Regions from separate parts of the Providencia sp. UF-183 genome, predicted to be linked through region 2. Evidence: riboswitches for the same ligand, from Rfam matches in the RefSeq annotation. Region 2 holds a riboswitch; the other holds the start of a gene.
The links. A riboswitch is a leader RNA that binds a small molecule or an ion and turns the genes downstream of it on or off. The one in region 2 is predicted to bind thiamine pyrophosphate.
Positions count from the first base shown of each region.

Region 1: linked by a shared signal. The riboswitch ahead of thiC (phosphomethylpyrimidine synthase ThiC) and the one ahead of thiB (thiamine ABC transporter substrate binding subunit) in region 2 are both predicted to bind thiamine pyrophosphate.

Region 1 is NZ_JBSICD010000031.1:22,257-34,919, forward strand. It holds gene AC4IFT_RS20820 (thiazole synthase) at 1-558, opposite strand, end outside; gene thiS (sulfur carrier protein ThiS) at 561-761, opposite strand; gene AC4IFT_RS20830 (HesA/MoeB/ThiF family protein) at 749-1,507, opposite strand; gene thiE (thiamine phosphate synthase) at 1,582-2,247, opposite strand; gene thiC (phosphomethylpyrimidine synthase ThiC) at 2,231-4,216, opposite strand; TPP riboswitch at 4,363-4,475, opposite strand; gene AC4IFT_RS20845 (HAD family hydrolase) at 4,719-5,381, opposite strand; gene AC4IFT_RS20850 (ABC transporter ATP-binding protein) at 5,400-6,416, opposite strand; gene AC4IFT_RS20855 (ABC transporter permease) at 6,416-7,240, opposite strand; gene AC4IFT_RS20860 (ABC transporter permease) at 7,230-8,132, opposite strand; gene AC4IFT_RS20865 (alkaline phosphatase family protein) at 8,132-8,947, opposite strand; gene AC4IFT_RS20870 (ABC transporter substrate-binding protein) at 8,980-10,032, opposite strand; gene nudC (NAD(+) diphosphatase) at 10,299-11,090, shown strand; gene hemE (uroporphyrinogen decarboxylase) at 11,183-12,247, shown strand; gene nfi (deoxyribonuclease V) at 12,356-12,663, shown strand, end outside.
Region 2 is NZ_JBSICD010000036.1:993-13,655, forward strand. It holds gene AC4IFT_RS21500 (thymidylate synthase) at 1-41, opposite strand, end outside; gene lgt (prolipoprotein diacylglyceryl transferase) at 156-1,052, opposite strand; gene ptsP (phosphoenolpyruvate--protein phosphotransferase) at 1,219-3,465, opposite strand; gene rppH (RNA pyrophosphohydrolase) at 3,470-4,003, opposite strand; TPP riboswitch at 4,117-4,214, shown strand; gene thiB (thiamine ABC transporter substrate binding subunit) at 4,273-5,277, shown strand; gene thiP (thiamine/thiamine pyrophosphate ABC transporter permease ThiP) at 5,253-6,857, shown strand; gene thiQ (thiamine ABC transporter ATP-binding protein ThiQ) at 6,850-7,554, shown strand; gene AC4IFT_RS21535 (DNA polymerase II) at 7,617-9,968, shown strand; gene rapA (RNA polymerase-associated protein RapA) at 10,353-12,663, shown strand, end outside.

The sequences.
Region 1 (12,663 bases), on a different contig from region 2:
CGCACCAATCCCTGCATCTACCACGACTGGCACGGTGGCTTGCTCGATAATAATTCGCAGCATTTCTTTGGTAGCTAAACCTTTATTGGTACCGATAGGCGCACCTAATGGCATGACTGCTGCGCAGCCAACTTCTTCAAGACGGCGGCACAATACGGGGTCTGCACTGCAATAAGGCAACACCACAAACCCCTCTTTGACCAGTTGCTCCGCTGCTAACAGTGTTTCTATAGGGTCGGGTAATAGATAGCGCATGTCAGGGTGAATTTCGAGTTTGACCCAATGGGTACCAAGGGCTTCTCGCGCCAGTCGCGCAGCAAAAACGGCTTCTTGCGCGTTTTTTGCCCCGGATGTATTGGGTAAAAGCTTTACGCCAAGCTCTTGAAGTGGCTGTAAAATACCATCATCCTGCCCGCGCAGGTTAATCCGCTTCATCGCCATGGTAACTAATTGGCTACCCGAGGTTTGAATGGCCTCTTGCATTAACGTAGCATTGGCAAACTTCCCTGTTCCCGTAAATAAGCGTGATTGAAAGGTCACATCAGCGATTTTTAACATGGTTAGCCCCCTGCGATAGCTTGAAATAACAAGATATTATCTTGGTCATTAATGAGATGAGAATCCCACTGACTCTTTGGAATGATGACTTGGTTGATGGCCAGTGCGGTGCCCGCAGTGGAGCGGCCTAGCGCCTCAAACAACTGGTTGACGGTTAGCGGGGCATCAAGCGTCATATTTTGGTCATTAATTAGGATATGCATGCTTCTTCCCGACAAACTGGACATTGCAACGATGGCGTTAGCTGCAAGGTGTTCCATTGTTGTTGTTTCCCATCGAATAAGCGTAATTTCCCACTTAAAGATGAAGGCAACCCGACAAGTAATTTAAGGGCTTCAAGGGCTTGTAGCGTACCGATAACGCCAACAACAGGCCCCAATACCCCAGCGGTACGGCAGTTACGCTCAGGTTCATCTTGGTCGGGATAAAGACAGGCATAACACCCTGAACTAAACGGCGGTTCGAGTACCATCAGTTGTCCACCAAAGCCCACCGCACTACCACTCACGAGTGTTGTGTTGGTCATGACGCAGGCGGCATTGACGGCATGGCGCGTTGCCATGTTATCGCAGCAATCAAGGACTAAATCGACTTGCTCGACGAGTGGGATTAATGTCTCAACCTCTAATTTCTGCACAATTGCGTGCGTTTTCACGAGCGGGTTGAGTTGGCGAAGCCGCTTTGCAGCTAATTGCGCTTTTGACTGTTCGATATCATCCGTATCGTAGAGTACTTGTCTTTGTAAATTAGAGACATGCAAATCATCGTGGTCAGCAAGCCATAACTCGCCAACGCCAGCACCGGCTAAGTAGAGGGAAGCGGGGGAGCCTAACCCGCCTAAACCGACAATCAGCACTTTGCTATTTTTCAGTTTTTGTTGCCCTTCAGGGCTAACGTCTTCAAGTAATAGCTGGCGGCTGTAACGCATGAATTCTTGGTCACTTAACATGATTAAATTCCTCGAATTATCAGCCGTGTGTCTATTTCACTAAATACACGGCTAATTATTTGATTATGAATTAATTAACAAGCGCGATGACGCTCAATTAAATTCAGTAACGTTTCAGTGGCTGCCCGCCAATCATCAGCTTTGGTGATCGCGCTGACCAGAGCCACACTGCCGACACCCGTTGCTAAGACAGCCGGTACGCGGTCAATGGAAATTCCACCAATGGCGACAGTGGGATAATCCGGCGTTGCTTCTACCATCGCTTTAAGGGTTTCCAGCCCTTGGGGGGACGATGGCATCTCTTTGGTTTGCGTGGGGAAAATATGCCCCATGGCAATGTAAGAGGGGCGCACAGATTTGGCGATGGCTAGCTCATGCTCATCGTGGGTGGAAATACCTAACCGAAGGCCAGCTTGGTGGATTGCCAGCAAGTCAGTGGTTTCCAAATCCTCTTGGCCAAGGTGTACGCCGTAGGCGCCAAACTCCACGGCTAAGCGCCAGTAGTCGTTGATAAATAACCGTGCGTTATGTTTTTTACCCAAAGCAATAGCTTTTTGGATATCATCACGCACGTCAGCATCTGCTTTGTCTTTGATGCGTAATTGGAGGGTGGAAACACCTGCACTAAGCAGGCGTTCAATCCATTCAACGGAATCAACAACAGGGTAAAGGCCGAGGTATTGCTCGGTCTCTGGAAAAGGTGATGTTGGCGCAACAATAGCATTAGGCGATTTTTTCATTATCAGCGACCTCTGCGTTCACAATTTCTGCGCCATGGTATAGCTCGCTACCGTGGGCACGGAAGGCTTCAGACATCTGCTCCATACCCGCTTCTTTTTCGTTTGCCTCTTTTTGGGCTGCGTAATCACGCACTTCTTGGGAAATTTTCATCGAGCAGAATTTCGGACCGCACATTGAGCAGAAATGGGCAATTTTTCCTGAGGCTTGCGGTAAGGTTTCATCGTGGTATTTACGTGCAGTTTCGGGGTCTAATGCCAAGTTAAATTGGTCTTCCCAGCGGAATTCGAAACGTGCTTTCGACATAGCATTGTCGCGAATTTGTGCACCGGGGTGGCCTTTGGCAAGGTCAGCTGCGTGCGCTGCAATTTTATAGGTGATAAGCCCTTGTTTAACGTCATCTTTGTTCGGCAAGCCCAAATGCTCTTTTGGTGTTACATAACAGAGCATTGCACAGCCAAACCAGCCGATCATTGCTGCGCCAATACCTGAGGTAAAGTGGTCATAACCCGGTGCAATATCGGTTGTAAGTGGGCCTAAGGTATAGAATGGGGCTTCGTGGCAATGTTCCAATTCTTCCGTCATGTTGCGGCGGATCATCTGCATCGGGACATGGCCGGGGCCTTCAATCATCACTTGGACGTCATATTCCCACGCAATTTTGGTTAACTCGCCAAGGGTATGAAGCTCGGCAAATTGTGCAGCATCGTTTGCATCTTGGATTGAGCCTGGGCGTAAGCCATCACCTAATGATAAGGAAACGTCGTAAGCGGCACAAATTTCACAGATTTCACGGAAGTTTTCATACAGGAAGTTTTCTTGGTGATGGGAGAGGCACCATTTTGCCATGATAGAACCACCGCGTGAGACAATGCCCGTCAAGCGTTTAGCGGTCATTGGCACGTAACGCAGCAAGACCCCAGCGTGGATAGTAAAGTAGTCAACGCCTTGTTCTGCTTGCTCTAATAACGTATCGCGGAACATTTCCCACGTTAGGTTTTCCGCTACGCCGTTGACTTTTTCAAGGGCTTGGTAGATTGGCACTGTGCCGATAGGGACTGGGCTATTACGTAAAATCCATTCACGTGTTTCATGGATGTAACGGCCTGTGGACAAATCCATGACGGTATCTGCGCCCCAACGTGTTGACCAAATCAGTTTTTCCACTTCTTCTTCGATGGATGAAGTGACCGACGAATTACCGATATTGGCGTTCACTTTCACCAAGAAGTTACGGCCAATAATCATCGGCTCAGATTCAGGGTGATTGATATTAGCAGGGATGATGGCACGACCTGCGGCGACTTCTTGGCGAACAAACTCAGGGGTAATATTTTCGGGCAAATTAGCCCCAAAGCCTTGCCCCGGATGTTGTTGCAGTAGAACTTCGCCACGAATACGTTCACGACCCATATTTTCGCGGATGGCGATAAATTCCATTTCTGGGGTAATGATGCCTTTACGAGCGTAGTGAAGTTGGGTGACGCATTTGTTGACTTGTGCTTTTAATGGGTGTGGGCGGTTGTTAAAGCGCAAGTGGTTGAGGCCTGCATCGGCAAGTCGCTGTTGCGTGAAATCAGAGCTTAAGTTTTCTACTTTGGTGGTGTCTGAGCGTTCGTTTATCCACGGAGCGCGAATTTTTTTCAGACCTTTGTGGACGTTGAGTTCTGATGTTGGGTCGCCGTAAGGGCCAGAAGTATCGTAGATAGGAACGGGTTCGTTGTCTTCAAATTGCGGGTTGTCTTTGTCGCCACCAATAAGGGTTTGAGAAAGCTGGATTTCTCGCATCGGAACTTGGATATCGTCTCTCGAACCTTGGAGATAAATACGTTCAGAATTGGGAAATGAAACGCCAGAAACTGTGTTGATAAAGTTTTCAGCGGCGTCACGTTGGGCTTTACGTGTGCGAGCAGGTGCAGCTTGTGGGGATAAATCAGCGGTCGGGATAACATTATTTGTAATATTGGACATAGCAATTTCCTGACATTGTCACGGCTATGATGCAAAACGCACCAAGCGGGTTTATCGAAAGAAAGTTGCTTGTCAGGAGTTCGGAGGAGTAATAAAAAGACGTTGCGTTTAAATTTTCACCAAACGGAAAATGGCAAAAATGGCGCTGAGTGATTACTCTTGTTCCCTTCGCGGGTATTAACCCGATCAGGTTCCGCGGATCCCGAATTAACGGTCTCAGCCTGATGTTTTCACATACTAGGCACTCCGACAAGAATTAATCAGTATAGAGAGCTTCCTGTGATTCTCAAGCTTTTTCCTCGTCATTCTTCGCGCGATAGGTGCGTTGGCTGCACTAAGTTACCCTAGTCACATACTTGTGTATGCTCCTAGGGATATCTTAGTTTGCCGCCTTCCTCTAGCACGAATAATTTAGAGGAACCTTTGAAAGGCAAGTTAGTTAAAACCTAAAACCTAAAACCTAAAACCTAAAACCTCAAAAATTAAAAATTAAAAATAAGGTTTATAAATTCCACTGATATTGCGGCCAATTATTTTCATTGGCGACTTTGAGAAGGCGTGGGTCACCGTTAACGATAAACGTTTCATCGGCGAATTGGCACATTGGGAGATCGTTGGCAGAGTCGGTGTAGAAATACACATACGCATCGGTGATTGGCTGGTGGCGAACCCAATCCATAAGGCGTTTAACTTTGCCTTCCTTGAAGGTCGGGATACCGTCAATTTCAGTGGTGTAGCAGCCATTTTGCTGTTTAATATCGATGCCCATCGCGACATCGGCATTGAGTTGATCTGCGATCTTTTTGACAATAAATGAAACGTTCGCGGAGATCACAATAATTGGGATCCCTTTGGCACGGTAGTGGGCGATCGTTTGAATCGCATCAGGGTAGATCCTCGGTAAAATCACGGTTTGCACAAAATCATCCAGCCAGATATCCACTTGCTCCGTTTTGATATCAGCGAGGGTTTGCAGGTTAAAGCGCAGGTAAGTTGGCATATCCAACGTTCCTGCATTGTACTGCGCCATCATGGCTTTATCGGCTTCCACAAACTGTGGGTCACGGATAATTTGCTTATCCCACAGATATTGCGTCCACAATACGCTGCTATCCCCTTGAATCAACGTATCATCTAAGTCAAAAATGGCTAATTTGTTTTGCATTATATTCCTATCGTATGATTAGCTAAGTGCACGAATTTCATTTTTATTAAACATTAACTCAAGGCGGGTGCCGGGTTCAAATAAACGTTCAGAGGAGCGATTGAGCAAATCTACCGTCATATCCCCTGCGGGGGTATTAACACTATAACGAATAATATTGCCAAGTAGTTGATGGTCTAAAATCACGGCATCGACAGGGTGTGATATATGGCTACCATACTGGCGACCTGCTTCTTTCACATAAATAGACTCAGGGCGGATAGCGAGGGTGCCTTGTAAATTGACGCCTAACATTGCGTTGGCTTTGTGAGCATCCACCAAATTGTAGTGGCCCATAAAGCGAGCAACAAACTCGTTGGCGGGCTGGGTATAAATATTCTCTGCCGTATCGCTTTGTACGATCTGCCCTTTATTCATCAAAAAGATCCTATCGGACATGATCATCGCTTCGTCTTGGTCATGGGTAACAAAAATCGTCGTGAGTCCAAGCTCCCGCTGAATATGGCGAATTTGCTGGCGCAAATGCTTACGAATGCGCGCATCAAGGGCGGATAACGGCTCGTCGAGTAACAAAATTTGCGGTTTCATCACTAGCGCCCTTGCCAGTGCGACGCGTTGGCGCTGCCCGCCGGATAATTGGTGAGGAAATTGTTGTTCTTTTCCTTGCAACTCAACCATTTCGATAACTTCTGCAACGGCTTTAGCTCTTTCGTTTCTATCGATTTTACGCATTTTTAAGCCGAAGGCGATATTGTCCGCGACGGTCATATTGGGGAAAAGTGCATAGCTTTGAAACACCATACCCACGCCACGTTGCTGGGCAGGCTGATGGGTAATATTTTTACGGTTAATATAAAGCTCACCGCTATTCGGTTGCTCGAGGCCTGCGATACAGCGTAATAAAGTGGATTTCCCACAACCACTCGGCCCCAATAGAGTGATAAATTCGCCTTTTTCAATGGTAAATTGAATATCCGCAAAGACCTGATTTGACCCGAAGGATTTTGTTAAATTCTCAGCAATTACATAGCTCATCATTCATCTCCTGAACGATTCAAACGCATCGCTAACCACGTCAGCAATAACGTAAATAAGAAGTAAGACATCACCAGCGCGGAAGTGAAGTGCCCACTGGTTTGGCGCATATTGAACAAGTAGATTTGCAAGGTTTCATAACGTGTTCCCACTAAAATATTGGCAAACACAAACTCACCCATTAAAAATGAAAATGAAATTAATAATGAAACCAACATACCTTTGCGGATATTTGGTAACACAATCATCATGAAAGCGTTAAAGGTATTCGCACCCAATAAATGCGCAGCATCCATCAGGTCATGTAAGTTAATTCCTTGAAAACTGTTGGCGAGGGCGCGGTACATAAATGGCAACGTGATGGTGAAATAGGTGCCAATTAAGATCCACGGCGTGCCTACTAACATAAATGGTTCGTCCGCAAAAATTTGCAATAAACCGACAGATGACACCACTGGTGGGATAGCGAAAGGCAGGATAATCAATAAATCCATCAATCCTTTTAGCTTGGGAAAGCGATAAAACACCGCAAATGTCATCGGTAAAATGACCAAGGTGCTGATTAACAGTGTGCCAAAACAGATAATCAACGAACGACCAAATGCCATTAAAAAGCGCGGGTCTTGCCATAATTGCAGATACCATTTAATGGACAACGCATCGGGTAATACGGTTGCTCCCCAAGAACTGGCAATGGAATACAAAAACGTGGCAATAATCGGCAACGCTAATAAGCTGGCAATACTGATTAACACTAACTTATGAAACCATAAACCAGCATTCTTATTGGTTATTACTGGGCTAATCACATTGTTATTTTGCATGGTAGCTCCGCTTGATTAACCAATGATGGATCCCAGTGATAAACCCTAAGATAGCGATAAGCAGGACGGATAATGCCGCCGCCATATTCGGTTCGAGGAATAAATCACCAGACACTAAACTGGCAATACGGATGGTCACAAGGTTGTAGTTACCGCTGGTTAACGCATAAGTACTGGCATACGCGCCCATCGCATTGGCAATTAAGATAATAAACGTGCCGAGTAAAGCAGGGGAAAGCACCGGAATCGCGACTTTTAACCAATAGGTTAATTTGCTGGCCCCCATGGTTTTTGCCGCATCTTCCCATTCAGGTTTGAGGGCATCAAAGGCTGGGTAAAGCAACAACACACCGAGTGGAATTTGAAAATAGACGTACAGCAGCATTAATCCGCTGGCGCTATAGATATTAAAATCTTCAATAATTCCCCATGCTTTGAGCTGCAACGTGATTGCGCCATTAAAGCCCAAAATAATGATAAACGCGAAAGCTAAGGGAACGCCGCTAAAGTTACTTGCCATGGTGGTGAATGAAATCATCATTCGACGCACCTTGCCTTGCATCTTGTAGATAGAAAAGGCGGTAACGCTGGCGATAAACAAACCGACTACGCTACAAATTAGTGATAACCATAAAGTATTTTCGAAGGCTTGCAGGTAAAAATCATTGGTAAACACCTCAAGGTAATGACTGAAGGACCAGGCTTCTTCATAGATAAAGCTGTTGATAAGCACCCAAATCATCGGGGCGATTTGAAATAGGCCAAACAGCACAAAAAAGGGCAGCAATAATAATGCCGCGCGCCAATGAAAACGGGCAAAAGTTTTTTTTAACATGGCCATTTTCCCTAGCTGTGGTTGGGCTTGCTCGTAGGGTGCAGTCAGGTCAGCCATTATGCATCTCCTTGTAATAGTGCATCACATACCGATTTATCGAGTGGGTCGATGCCCAATAAACGGCAGACCGTGCCACAAATATTGATTTGCTGAATATCGCAAGGCTGATGGGCAAACTTTGAACCGATGACAAATAGCGGAACTAGACACTCTTCGGAGAGTGTACCGCCATGGCTGCGATCGTTGTTCATGCCATGGTCGCTAGTGACAAGAATTTGATACCCCTGTTCAATCCACGTCGGGATGTAATTCGACAAAATAATATCTGCGTGGCGAGCTGCATTGCGGTATTGGGGTGAATCAAACCCAAACTTATGCCCTGTATCGTCAATATTCATTGGGTGAATCAATAAGAAGTCAGGGTTAAATTGACTACGCAAATATTCTGCATCCAGAAAGAGATGGTCATCGGGGTAGCTGTCTGCTTGGTAAAAGCAGCCGTGCTGAATAGTAAGTAGCTCATCATGCGTAAAACGGTCTCGAGTCGCCACAAAGGGTGCGCGGTTATAGAGCTCGCTCACCCAATAATAAGCGGCAGCGGCCGTGGTTTTACCCGCAAGACGCGCGAGAGAAAAAATGCTGTCAAAGTGGGATAAACGTACAACTTCATTGTTGACGACCCCGCTTTGCACTGGTGGTACACCCGTTAAAATACACTCATACAACGGGCGAGACATGGAAGGGAGTTCGCACTCCAATTGGTAAAGTGTTGCGCTGTCGGCTTTGATGAGTCCATTGAGATAGCCCATGCAATGATGGGCTACTGAATAACTTAAACCGTCTAGGACAACAAGTATGACTTTCTCAGACATCAGACTTTTATTCCTAAATTCAACAAATTCGATTACTGCTGGTGGATCAGAACTTGTTGTTGCCACATTTTTGGTAAATTACGCGATGATTTTTCCCAGCCTTCAGCATCTTTAATTGGCTGAACATTTTTATATTGTGCTTCTGGCAGCAATTTGGCTTTAACGTCATCAGGTAATGTCAGGTATTGTGCGCGGATTGGGCGTGCATAGCCTTCAGCAAGGTTCAACTGGCCTTTATCACTGAAAATAAATTCACGCGCTAACTTGGCCGCATTTGGGTTTTTCGCAAACTTATTGATAATCGTGGTGTAGCCAGAAATTACTGAGCCATCGGATGGGATCACAACCGTAAAGCGATCGCGGTTGATCTGATCGCGATAATTCAAGGCGTTGAAGTCCCATAAGATCCCAACTTCCACTTCACCTTTTTCGATGTTTGCAACAGTAGGGTCATTAACGGATAGGCGTTTTTGCTTCGCTAACTCAGCAAATAATTCAATGGCGGGTTTGAGGTTGTTTTCATCGCCACCACGGGCAAATGCAGCGGCTAAAACGGCGTTATTGGCTTGCGCTGCAATTCCAACATCCCCCACGGTGACTTTGTATTTACCTTTCAGTAAGTCGTCCCAACTTTTTGGCGCATCTTTGACTAAGTCGTTATTAATCATAAAAGCAATCGAACCGGTATAGGCTAACGCCCAATGGCCGTCTTTATCTTTTGCCCAATCAGGGATTTGTGACCATGTGGTTGGTTTATAAGGCTGAGTAACCCCTTTTTGCACCGCGACAGGGCCAAATGAAGCACCAACATCACCGATATCTGCTGTTGCGTTATTTTTTTCGGCGGCAAATTTGGCAATTTCTTGTGCAGAACTCATGTCTGTATCTTGGTGTTTTAAGCCATATTGCGTGGCTAAATCTTGCCAAGTTCCTTTCCAGTTTGCCCAAGAATCAGGCATCCCAACGCTGTAAACTTGCCCTTCTTTTTTCGCCGCATTGATCAACTCTGTTAAATTAGCATCCGCAGCAAATGTCATACTGGATGCGGTCAGTGATAGTAAAATCGCAGGAACGATAGTTTTCATTGTTTTCTCACTTTTGAGGAACGGTGAACCAGATTGGTTACTGAGCATCCTAATTTTAATAAGTGACAGTGAGTTGACCGTTTTATGACAGTTTTTAGACATTTTAGGGGATGAACTGTCTAAAAAGTGTCAAAATTGACAGGGATAGAAAATGAAACAAACGTTTGAATGACATTGTGTCAAAGAAGTGTATTGTGTGATTCGAAACTGATTTTTTTATCGACAACCTTTTTATCAACAATGAAAAGCCAAAAAAGATAGAGAAAATGAATAAATTAACGTTAGTAGGAACAGAAAGTGGCTGGTGGTTCGTCTGTTTCGCTGGTCGGCTGTGGTTACCGAAAGGGGACATTCCACGCGGCAGTGCTAAAGACTATTCATTAGAAGGTAAAAGTGCGACGCCAATCGGTGAATGGCAAGGGGAAATTGTCTGGCTGATCGCGGAAAAAATGCCATCCGATATGGCATCTCCGCGGGTTGTTGCCGCGCAGGATGAAGGTTTATTTCGCCTAGCTGGGCGCGGCGTGCAATTGGCGGAATTCTATCGCTCCCACCGCTATTGTGGCTATTGTGGTACCGCCATGCGCCATAGTGCGACGGAATGGGCGTGCTTGTGTGATCATTGCCATGAGCGTTACTACCCGCAAATTGCCCCTTGCATTATCGTGGGGATCCGCCGTGATGACCATATTCTCTTGGCACAGCACCGACGTCATTCTCAAAACCCATTATTTACCGTATTGGCAGGCTTTGTTGAGGTGGGTGAAACATTAGAAGAAGCCGTTATGCGCGAAGTCATGGAAGAGAGCCAAATAAAAGTGAAAAATATTCGCTACGTATCCTCACAGCCATGGCCGTTCCCTCACTCCTTAATGATGGGTTTCCTTGCGGATTACGAGAGCGGTGATATTCAGGTTGATCCGAACGAACTGGTTAGCGCAAATTGGTATCATTACAATGACTTACCACTTATTCCGCCTGGGGATACCATCGCAAGGCGCTTAATTGAGGATACAGTCGCATTGTGCCGTCAAAGTGAGTACGAATCGGACAAATAGCAGTGCGCTGATATTGTTGCCTTTTACATGTTACAATAGCCATCTTTGCTTATAGCCATTTGCGGCGGCCACTAATAATAATGGAGTAAATAATGACTGAGTTAAAAAATGACCGCTATCTACGTGCTCTGCTACGTCAGCCTGTAGATGTGACCCCGGTATGGATGATGCGTCAAGCGGGGCGTTATTTGCCTGAATACAAAGCAACGCGCGCCGAGGCTGGTGATTTTATTGCTCTGTGCAAAAATACTGAGCTTGCGTGCGAAGTGACACTTCAGCCATTACGTCGCTTTCCATTAGACGCCGCAATTTTATTCTCTGATATCCTAACTATCCCTGATGCTATGGGGCTTGGGTTGTATTTTGAAACAGGCGAAGGCCCACGTTTTCAAAAGCCTATCACCAGTGCGGCAGATGTGAAAAACATCCCAATTCCCGATCCTGAAATGGAGCTGGGATATGTGATGGACGCGGTTCGCGCCATTCGTAAAGCCCTTGAAGGAAATGTCCCGCTGATTGGTTTCTCTGGAAGCCCATGGACATTGGCGACATATATGGTGGAAGGTGGCAGTAGCAAAGCGTTCACTAAAATCAAAAAAATGATGTATGAAGACCCGAATACACTGCATTTATTACTGGATAAACTGGCGGATAGCGTTATTTTATACTTAAATGCGCAAATTCGTGCGGGCGCTCAATCCATCATGATTTTTGATACATGGGGCGGTGTATTAACTAAACGTGATTATTTACAGTTTTCACTGAATTATATGCATAAGATTATCGATGGATTAATTCGCGAAAATGATGGTCGTCGAGTGCCTGTTACCTTATTCACTAAAGGTGGCGGTCAGTGGTTAGAAGAAATGGCGGCAACAGGCTGTGATGCATTAGGTCTTGATTGGACAACAGAAATTGCTGATGCACGTCGTCGTGTGGGGGATAAAGTTGCATTGCAAGGCAATATGGATCCTTCTATGTTGTATGCACCACCTGCACGTATTGAAGACGAAGTGCAAAATATCCTGTCTGGTTTTGGTCACGGCGAAGGGCATGTATTCAACTTAGGTCACGGTATCCATCAGGATGTACCACCTGAGCATGCAGGCGCATTTGTTGATGCGGTTCACCGTTTCTCTCGTCAATATCACCAGTAATCATCATTTCTTGATGTTCTTGATTTGTGGTGTATTTATGGAACCTTGTAAGTACACCATTATCATCTATGATTAAGAATAATTCAGTATCGAAGCATTGGATGCGCTATGGTTTTAGATACTCAACAGTTACGAAAAGAACAAGTTAGCCAAGCCTCAAAAATCATTTTGCAAGATGAGTTTCCACCAGTGAAACTGATTGGTGGAGCGGATGTGGGCTTTGAACAAGATGGCACTATCACCCGTGCGGTGGTGGCAGTTCTATCTTGGCCGCAGCTAGAGCTTGTTGAGTATCAAATCGCACGCATACCGACTCAACTGCCTTATATACCTGGGTTACTTTCATTTCGTGAAGTACCTGGTTTAATGGCCGCGTGGGGAAAAATACAGCATAAGCCTGAATTAGTTCTCGTGGA
Region 2 (12,663 bases):
TCATCAATAATACGTTGGCATAAATCTAGATACGGCTTCATAGTGGCTCTCTTTTATTCAAAAATAACTTAACTGGTATGCTTAGTACTAAATACGTTATCTTCAGCGAAATTGTTGTACTTAAAATACTAAGCTAACCACAATAACAATGCTAGCTAACTACCTTTAGGCTCTTTTTCTGGCTTATGAGCAGGAACATTTTTACCGTACTTATATGCCCATACAATCATTAAAATACCAATGACTATCATAGGAATAGATAAAATTTGCCCCATACTAATACCACCAAACAACCCAAGTTGAGCATCTGGCTGCCTAAAAAACTCCACAATAATCCTAAATGCACCGTAGCCGATTAAAAACAGCCCTGAGACACTGCCCATTGGCCTTGGTTTACGGACAAATAAGTTAAGAATAAGGAATAAAACAATGCCTTCTAAAAACATTTCATACAGCTGCGATGGATGCCTTGGTAACACACCATATTGCTCTAAGATCGGCAGTAAAGAAGGGTCTTGAGCCGCCAATTGGATATCTTCGCTGCGTGAATGCGGGAACAAGAAAGCCCAAGGTGTATCAAGGGTGACACGCCCCCACAACTCGCCATTAATGAAGTTACCGATACGCCCCATTCCTAAACCAAACGGGATCAATGGAGCCACAAAGTCAGAAACTTGGAGAAAACGACGACGAGTACGATGTGCAAACCACATCATGGCGCAAATAACACCAATTAAGCCGCCATGGAAGGACATTCCACCATCCCATACTTTAAAGAGATAAAGCGGGTCATCGAGGAAAACAGGGAGATTATAGAAAAATACGTAGCCAAGGCGGCCACCGACAAAAACACCAACAAAACCAACATATAGCAGGTTTTCAACTTCATTTTTAGTCCAGCCGCTATTTGGTTTTGCTGCACGGCGTCCCGCTAACCATAACGCAAAAACAAAACCAACAAGGTACATAAAACCATACCAGTGCAGCGATACTGGCCCAATTGAGAACATAACAGGATCAATTTCCGGAAATGCTAAGTAGCTGTTACTCATCGTTCCCCACTTTTAATGATTAAGCCAACACCTTGCTGGCCATAAAATATTCAATACGCTTCAATTAGTTGAAGAGCGCGAAAGCATACAACAAAAAACACAATGACTTATACTCGAATATATTCATTTTCGACTAATTTAGCGTCAGGCTAACAGGGAAAATAAGCTAAATACCACCACGAACAAACCCACCTAGACGGTGAATTTCCATAAAGAGGCTAGCTTCCTTCCTAACACTTTCACTTGTCTCTGCGGTTAATAATTTACCTACTAAATCAGACATTAACACGGGATCAAGCTGGCGGATAAGGTATTTCATCCGCGGAACACTCCGCCCACTCATACTTAAAGAGCGGTAACCAAGGGCAATTAATATCATAGCACTGAGTGGCTGGCCTGCCATCTCACCACACACACTAACAGGAAGCCCCAAGCGCTGACACTCTTCGCTGACCTTCGCAAGAAAGCGAATAATTGCAGGGTGGAGATTATCATATAGCGCCGCGACATGTGTATTATTGCGGTCAACAGCAAGTAAATATTGTGTAAAGTCATTGGTGCCAATAGAAATAAAATCGACACGTTTTTTTATCTCTGGCAATAAAAATAGCAATGAAGGTACTTCAAGCATCACGCCCACCTGCGGCATTTTTACTGGCTGCCCAAGCAACTGCCCCACCTCTTCTTTTGCTCTTTTTATTAACGAAATAGCTTCATCTATTTCATTAATACTCGTCACCATCGGCAAAAGAATCCGTAAATTTCCTGATAACACATTAGCCCGTAACATTGCCCTTAATTGAATTAAAAAAATCTCAGGTTGATCAAGCATAATGCGGATCCCTCGCCAGCCTAGGCTTGGATTTTCCTCACTAATAGGCATATACGGAAGCTGTTTATCTGCCCCAATATCAAGGGTACGTAACACGACTGGCTTTGTTGGAAATAGCTGTAAAACTTCTTTATATAGCTGTTTTTGTTCATCTTCTGAAGGAAAACCATTATGCAGCATAAACGGCAGTTCTGTGCGGTATAGCCCAACACCATCAACACCAATATTAATTTGCTGCTCATAGCGCGGACTCAACCCTGCATTTAGGTATATCTGTACCTGCTCACCACCTATTAAGGTCGCATCTTGCTCTAAGGTTCCCTCCGCCAAACGACTAATAACGTTTTCTTCTTCAATAATCTGCTGATATTCTTGAATAATTAGATTTTCGGGCTCAATAAAAACTTCGCCACGATAACCATCTAAAATCAAATGGCGGTTATGCAGTAAAGACGGTTCAATATCCGCCCCCATAATGGCAGGAATACCCATCGCTCGGATTAAAATTGCCGAGTGCGAGTGTGTTGCGCCATCACGTACGATAACACCCGCTAGTTGCTCCATTGGCAATTCAGCAAGCACACTGGCGCTGAGTTCATCAGCCACTAAAATAAAGCGTTCAGGCCATTGTTCATTCGCTGTTAACGTATCATCAAGATGGAATAATAAGCGCTGGCCTAACGCCTTAAGATCTGCGCCTCGCTCTCTTAAATAGAGATCACGTAAACGAGAAAATTGCTCAACATAGTTTTCGATAACTGTTTTCACAGCCCATTCAGCGGCTGCGCCACCATCAATGGCAGTAAATAAATGTTTTTTAAGCTGGGGGTCACTAAGCAGGTGATTATAAAGATCAAAAATTGCCGCACTTTCTTTCGCAGAGCTCGCCATAAAGCGCTTGCTGATCCGCCGGCACTCGGCTGTTGCACTTTCTAATGCCGTGATTAAACGTTGTTTTTCGCTGTCGATATCAATGGCACTGGTTTGACTGATACTGTCAAAAGAAGGTTGCGAAGTATCTTGCCAACCATAGGCCATTGAAATTCCCTGAGAAACAGGGATGGCTTTAATTCTATTTTGCCGATATTGCCCAAAAATTCCTTTGGCTTGTGCTTGCGATAGGATCACCGCGAGCTGCATCGACAGTGTCACCATAAAAGATTCTTCTGTCTCATTAAACAATCGTTTCTCACGCTGTTGAACCACCAGCACGCCAAGTAGTTGTCGACGATAAACAATGGGGACACCAAGAAAGGCTTTAAGTTGCTCTTCTTTTAATTGAGGAAGGTATTTGTATTGAGGATGTTCACGGGCATCAGCGAGGTTTAGCATTTCAGATTGGCGCCCAACCGCACCAACAACGCCTTCGTCAAAGCCAAGGCGAATAGCAATCCCGCTAGGTTTCTTTAACCCGCGGGTTGCCATTAAGTAATAGCATTGGCGGGGATGATCGGCTAAGTAAATCGAACACACATCAGTTCGCATTGCTTTGCAGGTCTCGTCCACCAATACTTCAAGCGCATCGGTCAAACTTGTCGCCATCGCAACTTTTTCGACAATTTCACGTAAACGCATCAACATAGGCTTACTTTGCTCCGCGCCTACGGTTATTAAAAGCAGGTCGTTGTGGTAATTTTTGTTCCTGTAAAGGCATTACAATTGGAGCGAATTCCTTCATAACACGGCGATAAACTTCCCGTTTAAAAGAAACCACCTGCCTGACAGGATACCAATAACTGACCCATCGCCAGCCATCAAATTCTGGCGATTTACTGCGCTGCACGTTTATATCAGCATCATTACATTGCAGTTGGAGTAAAAACCAACGCTGTTTCTGCCCAATACAAACCGGTTTTGTATCCCAACGCACCAAACGCTTGGGTAATTTGTAACGTAACCAATTACGGGTAGATGCCAATAACCTGACATCCTTACGCTGTAGCCCAACTTCTTCGTATAACTCACGATACATCGCTTGCTCTGGTGATTCCCCCGGATTGATGCCTCCTTGAGGGAACTGCCAAGAGTGTTGACCATAGCGGCGAGCCCATAAAACCTGCCCTTGCCGATTACAAATTACGATTCCTACATTCGGGCGGTAGCCATCATCATCAATCACTCGACTACCCCAATAACCAAATTTGAAAGATGCCTAATTGTTTCACACATACCCTAACTGGTAAACCTATATCAATACAGTTTGCAGATATGTCCGAAGTCTCTACAATAGTGAGCGTCTCAACGGGGTGCCAAATTTATTTTGGCTGAGAAATAACCCGTAGAACCTGATCCGGTTAATACCGGCGTAGGGATTTGAGCCACCGCTTGCAAACCTGCATCGGTTCACTCTCAAATCCTGTGTCACTCTCTTTTAGCGCAGGAAAAAGCATGTTTAAAAACAAAATTATAGCATCGATTTTGACCCTTAGTGCACTCGGTTTAAGTCAATTGGCATGGGCAGAGAAACCAACCCTAACTGTCTATACCTATGACTCCTTTGCCGCAGAGTGGGGACCGGGTCCGCAAATTAAAAAGAATTTTGAAGCCCAGTGTGACTGCGAATTAAAAATTGTTGCCTTGGGGGATGGCGTTGCGCTGTTAAACCGTTTAAGAATGGAAGGAAAAAAAAGTAAAGCTGACGTCATTTTAGGCTTAGATAACAACCTATTAGATTCCGCCGAAAAAACAGGCCTCTTTGTCCCTGCTGAAATTGACACGGCAGCCTTAAAATTACCTATTGCATGGGATAGCTCTATTTTCATTCCTTATGATTATGGCTATTTCGCTTTCATTTATGACAAAAATAAAATCCAACAACCGCCCACAAGTATGGATGCGCTATTAAATAGCGAAAATAACTGGAAAATCATCTACCAAGACCCACGCACCAGCACGCCAGGGCTTGGCCTGATGTTATGGATTGAAAAACTATATGGTGATAAATCCGCAGATGCTTGGAAAAAAATGGCAGGAAAAACCTTAACGGTCACAAAAGGTTGGAGCGAAGCATACGGCTTATTCTTAAAAGGTGAAGGAGATTTCGTTCTGAGCTATACCTCATCGCCGGGCTACCAGATGCTCAACGACAAAAAAGATAACTACGCCGCAGCCTTGTTTGATGAAGGCCATTACATGCAAGTAGAAGTCGCTGCAAGGTTGAAAAACAGCCCACAACCTGAACTCGCTAAGCAATTTTTACAATTCGTTTTAACACCTGAATTCCAAAACACTTTACCGACTACTAACTGGATGTATCCGGTGATTGATATCCCTCTGCCAGAGGTTTATAACCAACTGCCTCTGCCAGAAAAAGCCTTACAATTTAGTTCACAAGAAGTGGCTAAAGAACGTCAAAACTGGACGCGTTTATGGCAAACCGCCGTCAGTCGTTAATTAATCTCTCTTTATTACCGGGAGCTTTTGCTTCCGGTTTATTAATTGCGATAGCGCTTCTCAGTTTTGGAGCGCTGTGGTTTTTTGCGCCTGAAATCGCCATTGATGACATCATCAGCGACAGTTACCTATGGCATGTCATTGGCTTTACCTTTTGGCAGGCATTTTTATCCGCTATTTTTTCCGTGCTTCCTGCCATTTTACTTGCAAGAGCACTTTACCGTCGTCGTTTTTGGGGGCGTACATTATTTATACGCCTCTGCGCGATGACACTTGTCTTACCCGTTTTAGTGGCTGTTTTTGGGATTTTATCGGTATACGGGCAAACAGGTTGGCTGGCAAAAACCTTCGACTGGCTCGGGGTGGAATACAGCTTTTCGCCCTACGGATTAAAAGGAATTTTACTTGCACATATTTTCTTTAATATGCCCCTCGCCACAAGAATGTTATTGCAATCCTTAGAAAATATCGCCATTGAACAGCGTCAAATGACTGCGCAATTAGGCTTTAATGAGTGGCAACAATTTAGAATTTTAGAATGGCCTTATTTGCGTAGGCAAATCCTCCCTACCGCATCACTGATCTTTATGTTGTGCTTTGCTAGCTTTGCCACCGTACTCGCTTTAGGTGGCGGCCCTGCGGCAACAACGATTGAACTCGCAATCTATCAAGCGCTTAATTATGATTTTGATCTTGGTAGAGCGACAATTTTGGCGCTCATCCAATTATTTTTCTGTCTTGGATTGATGTTTATCTGTCAAAAAATCAATAATTTATTTTCAGTTGGTTTTAGCCAGCAAACACAATGGGTAGACCCCGCAGATAACCTTTTTCGCCGTATTCGTGATTGCTTGTTAATTACTGCGGCGATGTTATTGTTGCTCCCCCCGCTGCTTGCCGTCGTTTTCGATGGTTTAAATGGGCAGCTATTATCGGTCTTACAGCAACCTGCATTATGGCAAGCCACAGGAACATCGCTGTTTATTGCGCTCTGCGCTGGTGTAGTTTGTGTCACTCTCACCTTGATGCTGCTTTGGAGTAGCCGTGAGCTGCGTTTACGCCAAGCCGTGCGACTTGGACAAGCGATTGAGTTAAGCGGCTTAATTATTTTAGCGATGCCTGGGATCGTCCTTGCAACAGGTTTTTTTATCTTTTTCAATGAAACCATTGGGCTACCTGAATCTCCCTACCCCTTGGTGATAATGACCAATGCCCTGTTGGCTATCCCTTATGCTTTAAAAGTCCTCGAAAACCCTATGAGAGACACCGCGGAGCGATATAACCCTTTATGCCAATCCTTAGCGATCACCGGGTTTAACCGCTTTAAAATTATTGAGCTCAAAGCACTACGTAAACCAATTGCCCAAGCTCTCGCATTTGCTTGTGTGATTTCAGTGGGGGATTTCGGCATCGTAGCCCTGTTTGGTAATGAAAATTTCCGCACGCTTCCCTATTATTTGTACCAGCAAATTGGGGCATATCGCACCAATGATGGCGCGGTAACTGCGATGCTGCTGCTATTGCTGTGTTTTTGTTTATTTAGCCTGCTCGAACGCATTTCAGGAAAACACCATGATTAAGCTGACAAATTTAGATTACCAATATGATAACTTAACGATGTCGTTTGATTTTTCAGTAAAATCAGGGGAATGTATCGCTATCATGGGACCAAGTGGTGCGGGGAAAAGCACGTTACTGAGCTTAATTAGCGGCTTTCAATTTCCCAAAACAGGCACAATAGAACTTAATGGGCAAGATCACACCTTCACGCCACCAGCACAGCGCCCTGTTTCCATGCTATTTCAAGAAAACAATTTATTTGCGCACTTAACGATACGGCAAAATATCGGCCTCGGTTTGCAGCCAAGCCTGCGATTGAACTCGGCGCAAATGCAGGTCGTCGAGCAAATTGCGGCTCATGTCAGTTTAACTGAGTGCTTAGACCGCTTGCCAGCACAGCTTTCAGGTGGGCAACGCCAACGTGCCGCCCTTGCCCGCTGTTTGGTTCGCAATCAACCGATTTTATTGCTTGATGAGCCTTTTTCAGCCCTCGACCCTGCCCTGCGCCATGAAATGCTTATGTTGTTAAAAACGGTTTGTGCAGAAAAATCCATCACATTGTTAATGGTGTCTCATAATGTGGATGACGCCCTGCAAATTGCCCCAAGAACGTTAGTCATCTCTGATGGTGTAATTGCCTATGACGGTGATACACAAGCTTTATTACAAGGGCAAAGTGCAGCTTCTGCACTGCTTCGTGTCACCGACACCAATTAATACTGTATAAATTCACACTACTGTCGTATATTATTGGGTAACTTAGCAAACCGAGTTGCCCAATGCCCCAACTAATGCCCCCTGCACAACAAGGCTTTATCTTAAGCCGGCACTGGAAAGACACCCGCCAAGGCGTCGAGGTCACGTATTGGCTTCTCACAGACACACACCCGCAAAAAATAACCATTCCCAATCAAAAAGCAGTTGGCTTTTTATCGGCTTCAAAGCTACCAATTGTTCAGCATCTTTTAGATGAACAACCGAATGTCAGCTATCGATTACTTGAACTCTCTGACTTTCAAAGGGAAAAAGTCTACGCCATTTATTGTCACCAATATCGCCAATTACAGAATATCGAAAAAAGCTGTAAAGAATTCGGCGTTGAGCTGTTTGAAACCGATATTCGCCCTTGTGAACGCTATTTAATGGAGCGATTTATTACAGCGCCTGTGTGGTTTTCTCGTAATTCACGCGGTGAATACCAACTCAAGTCTTGTGAAGGTTATCGACCAAAAATTAAAGCGGTATCTCTTGATATCGAAACCAGCCAACATGGTGAGCTATATTCCATAGGGCTATCTGGTTGTGGTGACAACGTGGTGTTTATGTTAGGCCCAGAGCAAGGCCCTGCATTAAATTCGGCTCACCGCCTAGTGTATGCAAGTAGCCGGCCTCAATTGCTAGAGAAACTCAATGAATGGCTACAACAGTACGACCCTGATGCCATAATCGGTTGGAACTTAATCCAGTTCGACTTACAGGTTTTGCAAAAACACGCAGAACGCTATGGCATTCCGCTGTTATTTGGGCGGCAAGGGACAAAACTTGAGTGGCGGGAGCACGGCTTCAAACAAGGCGTTTTCTTCGCTTCAGCCCAAGGTCGACTTATTATCGACGGTATTGATGCACTCAAAAATGCGACATGGCATTTTGCTTCGTTTAGTTTGGAATTTGTCGCCCAAGAGCTTCTCGGGGAAGGTAAGGCGATTGATACCCCCTACGACCGAATGGACGAAATTAACCGCCGCTTTGCTCACGATAAACCCGCATTAGCACACTACAACATTCAAGACTGCGTTTTAGTCCACCGTATATTCGAAAAAACCGATCTCATGGCGTTCTTGCAAGAGCGTTCGTCGGTCACAGGCTTAGTAGCAGATAAAATGGGAGGCTCCGTTGCGGCATTTTCCCACCTTTATATTCCGCGGTTACATCGCCTTGGCTTCGTTGCACCAAATATAACTGAGCACAAGATGCAGTTAAACCCAGGTGGATTTGTGATGGATTCTCAACCGGGGCTGTATGACTCTGTGTTAGTGTTGGACTACAAAAGCCTGTACCCATCAATTATTCGTACCTTTTTAATTGACCCCGCAGGTATGATTGAAGGACTTGCTCACCCTGAACCACAACATTCTGTGCAAGGTTTTCGCCAAGCATGGTTTTCACGTACGACCCATTGTTTACCCGATATTGTTAGCCATATTTGGCAAGCGCGCGATAAAGCCAAAAAAGAACACAATGCACCGCTTTCCCAAGCCCTAAAAATTATTATGAATGCCTTTGCTGGCGTGCTTGGCGCTGAAGGCTGCCGTTTCTTTGACCCACGCTTAACGGCCTCAATTACGATGCGCGGCCATGAAATCATGCGTACAACCAAGCAATTGATTGAATCCCAAGGTTACCAAGTCATTTATGGGGATACAGACTCCACATTTGTTTGGCTACGTGAGCAACACACTGAAGAACAAGCGCAAAAGATTGGCTATGCGCTTCGTGATTACGTCAATGATTGGTGGAAACAGCATTTAAAGGATGAATGGCAGCTCGAAGGTGTGCTTGAACTTGAGTACGAAACACATTATCGCCGTTTTCTTATGCCAACCGTGCGTGGCGCTGAAATGGGCAGTAAAAAACGTTATGCGGGTTTAAGCCAAGATAAAATGATATTCAAAGGGCTAGAAACGATCCGTTCAGATTGGACGCCACTTGCACAAATTTTTCAAAAAGAGCTCTACACTCGAATTTTTCATCGTCAATCGTATCGTGAATATATTCGTGAATATATCCAAAATATTCGAGCAGGTAAATTTGATGACCGCTTGGTTTACCGTAAACGCTTACGTCGAAAACTCACTGATTACCAACGAAATGTACCACCACATGTTCGCGCGGCACGTGCCGCAGATGACTATAATATAAAATTACAGCGCCCGTTACAGTACCAAAATGGGGGTTGGATAAGCTATATCATCACACAGGCAGGGCCTGAACCACTCGAAATCGTAACAGCAAGGCCAGATTATGAACACTATATTTCTAAGCAAATCAAACCAATAGCCGATGCTATCTTACCTTTCTTAGAGGATGACTTCGATACCCTATTAACAGGCCAAATTACCCTGTTGTTCTAAAATTTATTATTCCACTGATGCTTTTTTAACAGGTGACGATAAGCCGCGGTTGAATTAATATAACGCCCCTTTGATATCCGCACAGCTCGACTGCACAAATAATGCGCGATAATCAGTAATACTCGTTATAATTCAATCAGCACTTTTTGCCTTATCTTCAGTGTATTTTTCGCTAAGAAGTTAAAGCAATGACAGTGAGCCACTGCAATTTGAATTTATTAATGTGTATAATTAATCATCAGGTAATGACTATTTTTACAAAAAATCGAACTCTTCCTTGTGCAACAGATGATTAGTTGCACCAACACTGGGCGAAGACTCTGATAAAAATTGTCTAAAAAAATCTAAGAATAACTCACAAATTTATGGAATTAAGTTAAATCTATGCCATTTACTCTTGGTCAACGCTGGATCAGCGATACAGAAAGCGAACTTGGATTAGGCGCCGTTGTGGCTATCGATACCCGCATGGTAACGTTACTTTTCCCTGCTAGTGGCGAAAACCGCCTTTACTCACGCAGTGATGCGCCGATTACCCGAGTGATGTTTAATGAAGGTGATACCATCACCAGCCACGATGGCTGGCAACTTCAAGTTGAAAGCATTGAAGAAGATAAAGGATTATTAACTTACATTGGTACGCGCTTAGACACGCAAGAAACTGATGTAAGCCTCAGAGAAGTGTTTCTCGATAGCAAATTGACCTTCAATAAACCCCAAGACCGTTTATTTGCAGGCCAGATTGACCGTATGGATCGCTTTGCACTGCGTTTTCGCGCCCGTAAATTCCAAAGCGAGCAAGTTAAGCACCAAGCAACAGGCCTGCGCGGCATACGCGCCAGTTTAATTCCACACCAGTTACACATCGCCAACGAAGTAGGCAAACGCCATAATCCACGCGTTTTACTCGCAGATGAAGTGGGCTTAGGGAAAACCATCGAAGCTGGGATGATCATCCACCAGCAACTTATTGCTGGCCGTGCTGAGCGTGTCCTTATCATCGTTCCTGAGAGCTTGCAGCATCAATGGCTGGTGGAAATGCTTCGCCGTTTTAACCTGCGTTTCTCGCTGTTTGATGATAGCCGTTATAGCGAAGCACAACACGACAGCGATAACCCATTCGAAACTGAACAATTAGTCTTATGTTCATTGGATTTTGTCCGCCGCAACAAGCAGCGTTTCGACCAACTGGTTGAAGCAGGCTGGGATATGATGGTTGTCGATGAAGCTCACCATTTACAATGGAGTGAAGCTGCACCAAGCCGCGAGTACCAAGTAATTGAAACGCTAGCAGAAAGCGTTCCTTCAGTCCTTCTGTTAACCGCAACACCTGAACAGCTCGGTCAAGAAAGCCACTTCGCTCGATTGCGCCTGCTCGACCCAAGCCGTTTCCATGATTATGCGGAGTTTGTTGCTGAGCAGGATAACTACCGCCCAGTCGCCGATGCTGTTTCATTGTTATTATCAGGCGATAAACTGACCAATGATCAACAGAACTTACTCAATGATTTGATCAAAGAGCAAGATATTGAGCCATTGCTGAAAGCCGCTAATCTCGAAACGGAAGATGGCACTGCCGCTCGCCAAGAGCTAATTAACATGCTGATGGACAGACACGGCACGAGCCGCCTGTTATTCAGAAACACCCGTAATGGTGTTAAAGGCTTCCCGCGTCGTGAGCTGCATTCGTTAAAAATGCCATTACCGACCCAATACCAGACCGCAATTAAAGTGGCGGGTATTATGGGCACCAAAAAAGACACCGAAACTCGCGCCAAAGAGATGCTGTACCCGGAGCAAATTTACCAAGAGTTTGAAGGTGAAAATGCGACGTGGTGGAACTTCGACCCCCGTGTTGAATGGTTGATGGGCTTTTTAACCGCGAATCGCAATGAGAAAGTCTTGGTTATCTGCGCAAAAGCGGCGACTGCACTGCAATTAGAGCAAGTTTTACGTGAACGTGAAGCGATTCGAGCTGCCGTCTTCCACGAAGGGTTATCCCTGTTAGAGCGTGACCGCGCCGCCGCGTATTTTGCTTCTCAAGAAGAAGGCGCACAGGTATTACTGTGCTCTGAAATTGGTTCAGAAGGCCGTAACTTCCAGTTCGCAAACCAGTTAGTCATGTTTGACCTGCCGTTTAACCCTGATTTGCTAGAACAGCGTATTGGTCGTTTAGACCGTATTGGCCAAAGCCGTGACATCAGCATTCATGTGCCTTTCTTAGAAAACACCGCGCAAGCCGTGCTTATCCGTTGGTATCACGAAGGCTTAGATGCCTTTGAACACACCTGCCCGACAGGTCGCGCCATTTACGATAAATACTACCAACCGTTGCTGCAATTTATGGCTGAACCGACTGTTACTGAAGGGTTTGATGAGTTTATCAAAACGTGCCGTGACGAACATGACAGCTTAAAACTGCAATTAGAACAAGGCCGTGACCGTTTGCTGGAAATGCACTCGAACGGCGGAGATGCAGGTAACCAGCTAGCAGAAGAAATTGGTGAAGGCGATAACGACACTGAGCTGGTTAACTTCGCACTAAACTTGTTTGATATTGTTGGTATTAATCAGGAAGATAAGAGCGATAACTTAATCATCTTAACGCCATCCGACTATATGTTAGTCCCTGATTTTCCGGGTCTTCCACAAGATGGTTGCACCATCACGTTTGATAGGGAGCAAGCGCTTTCCC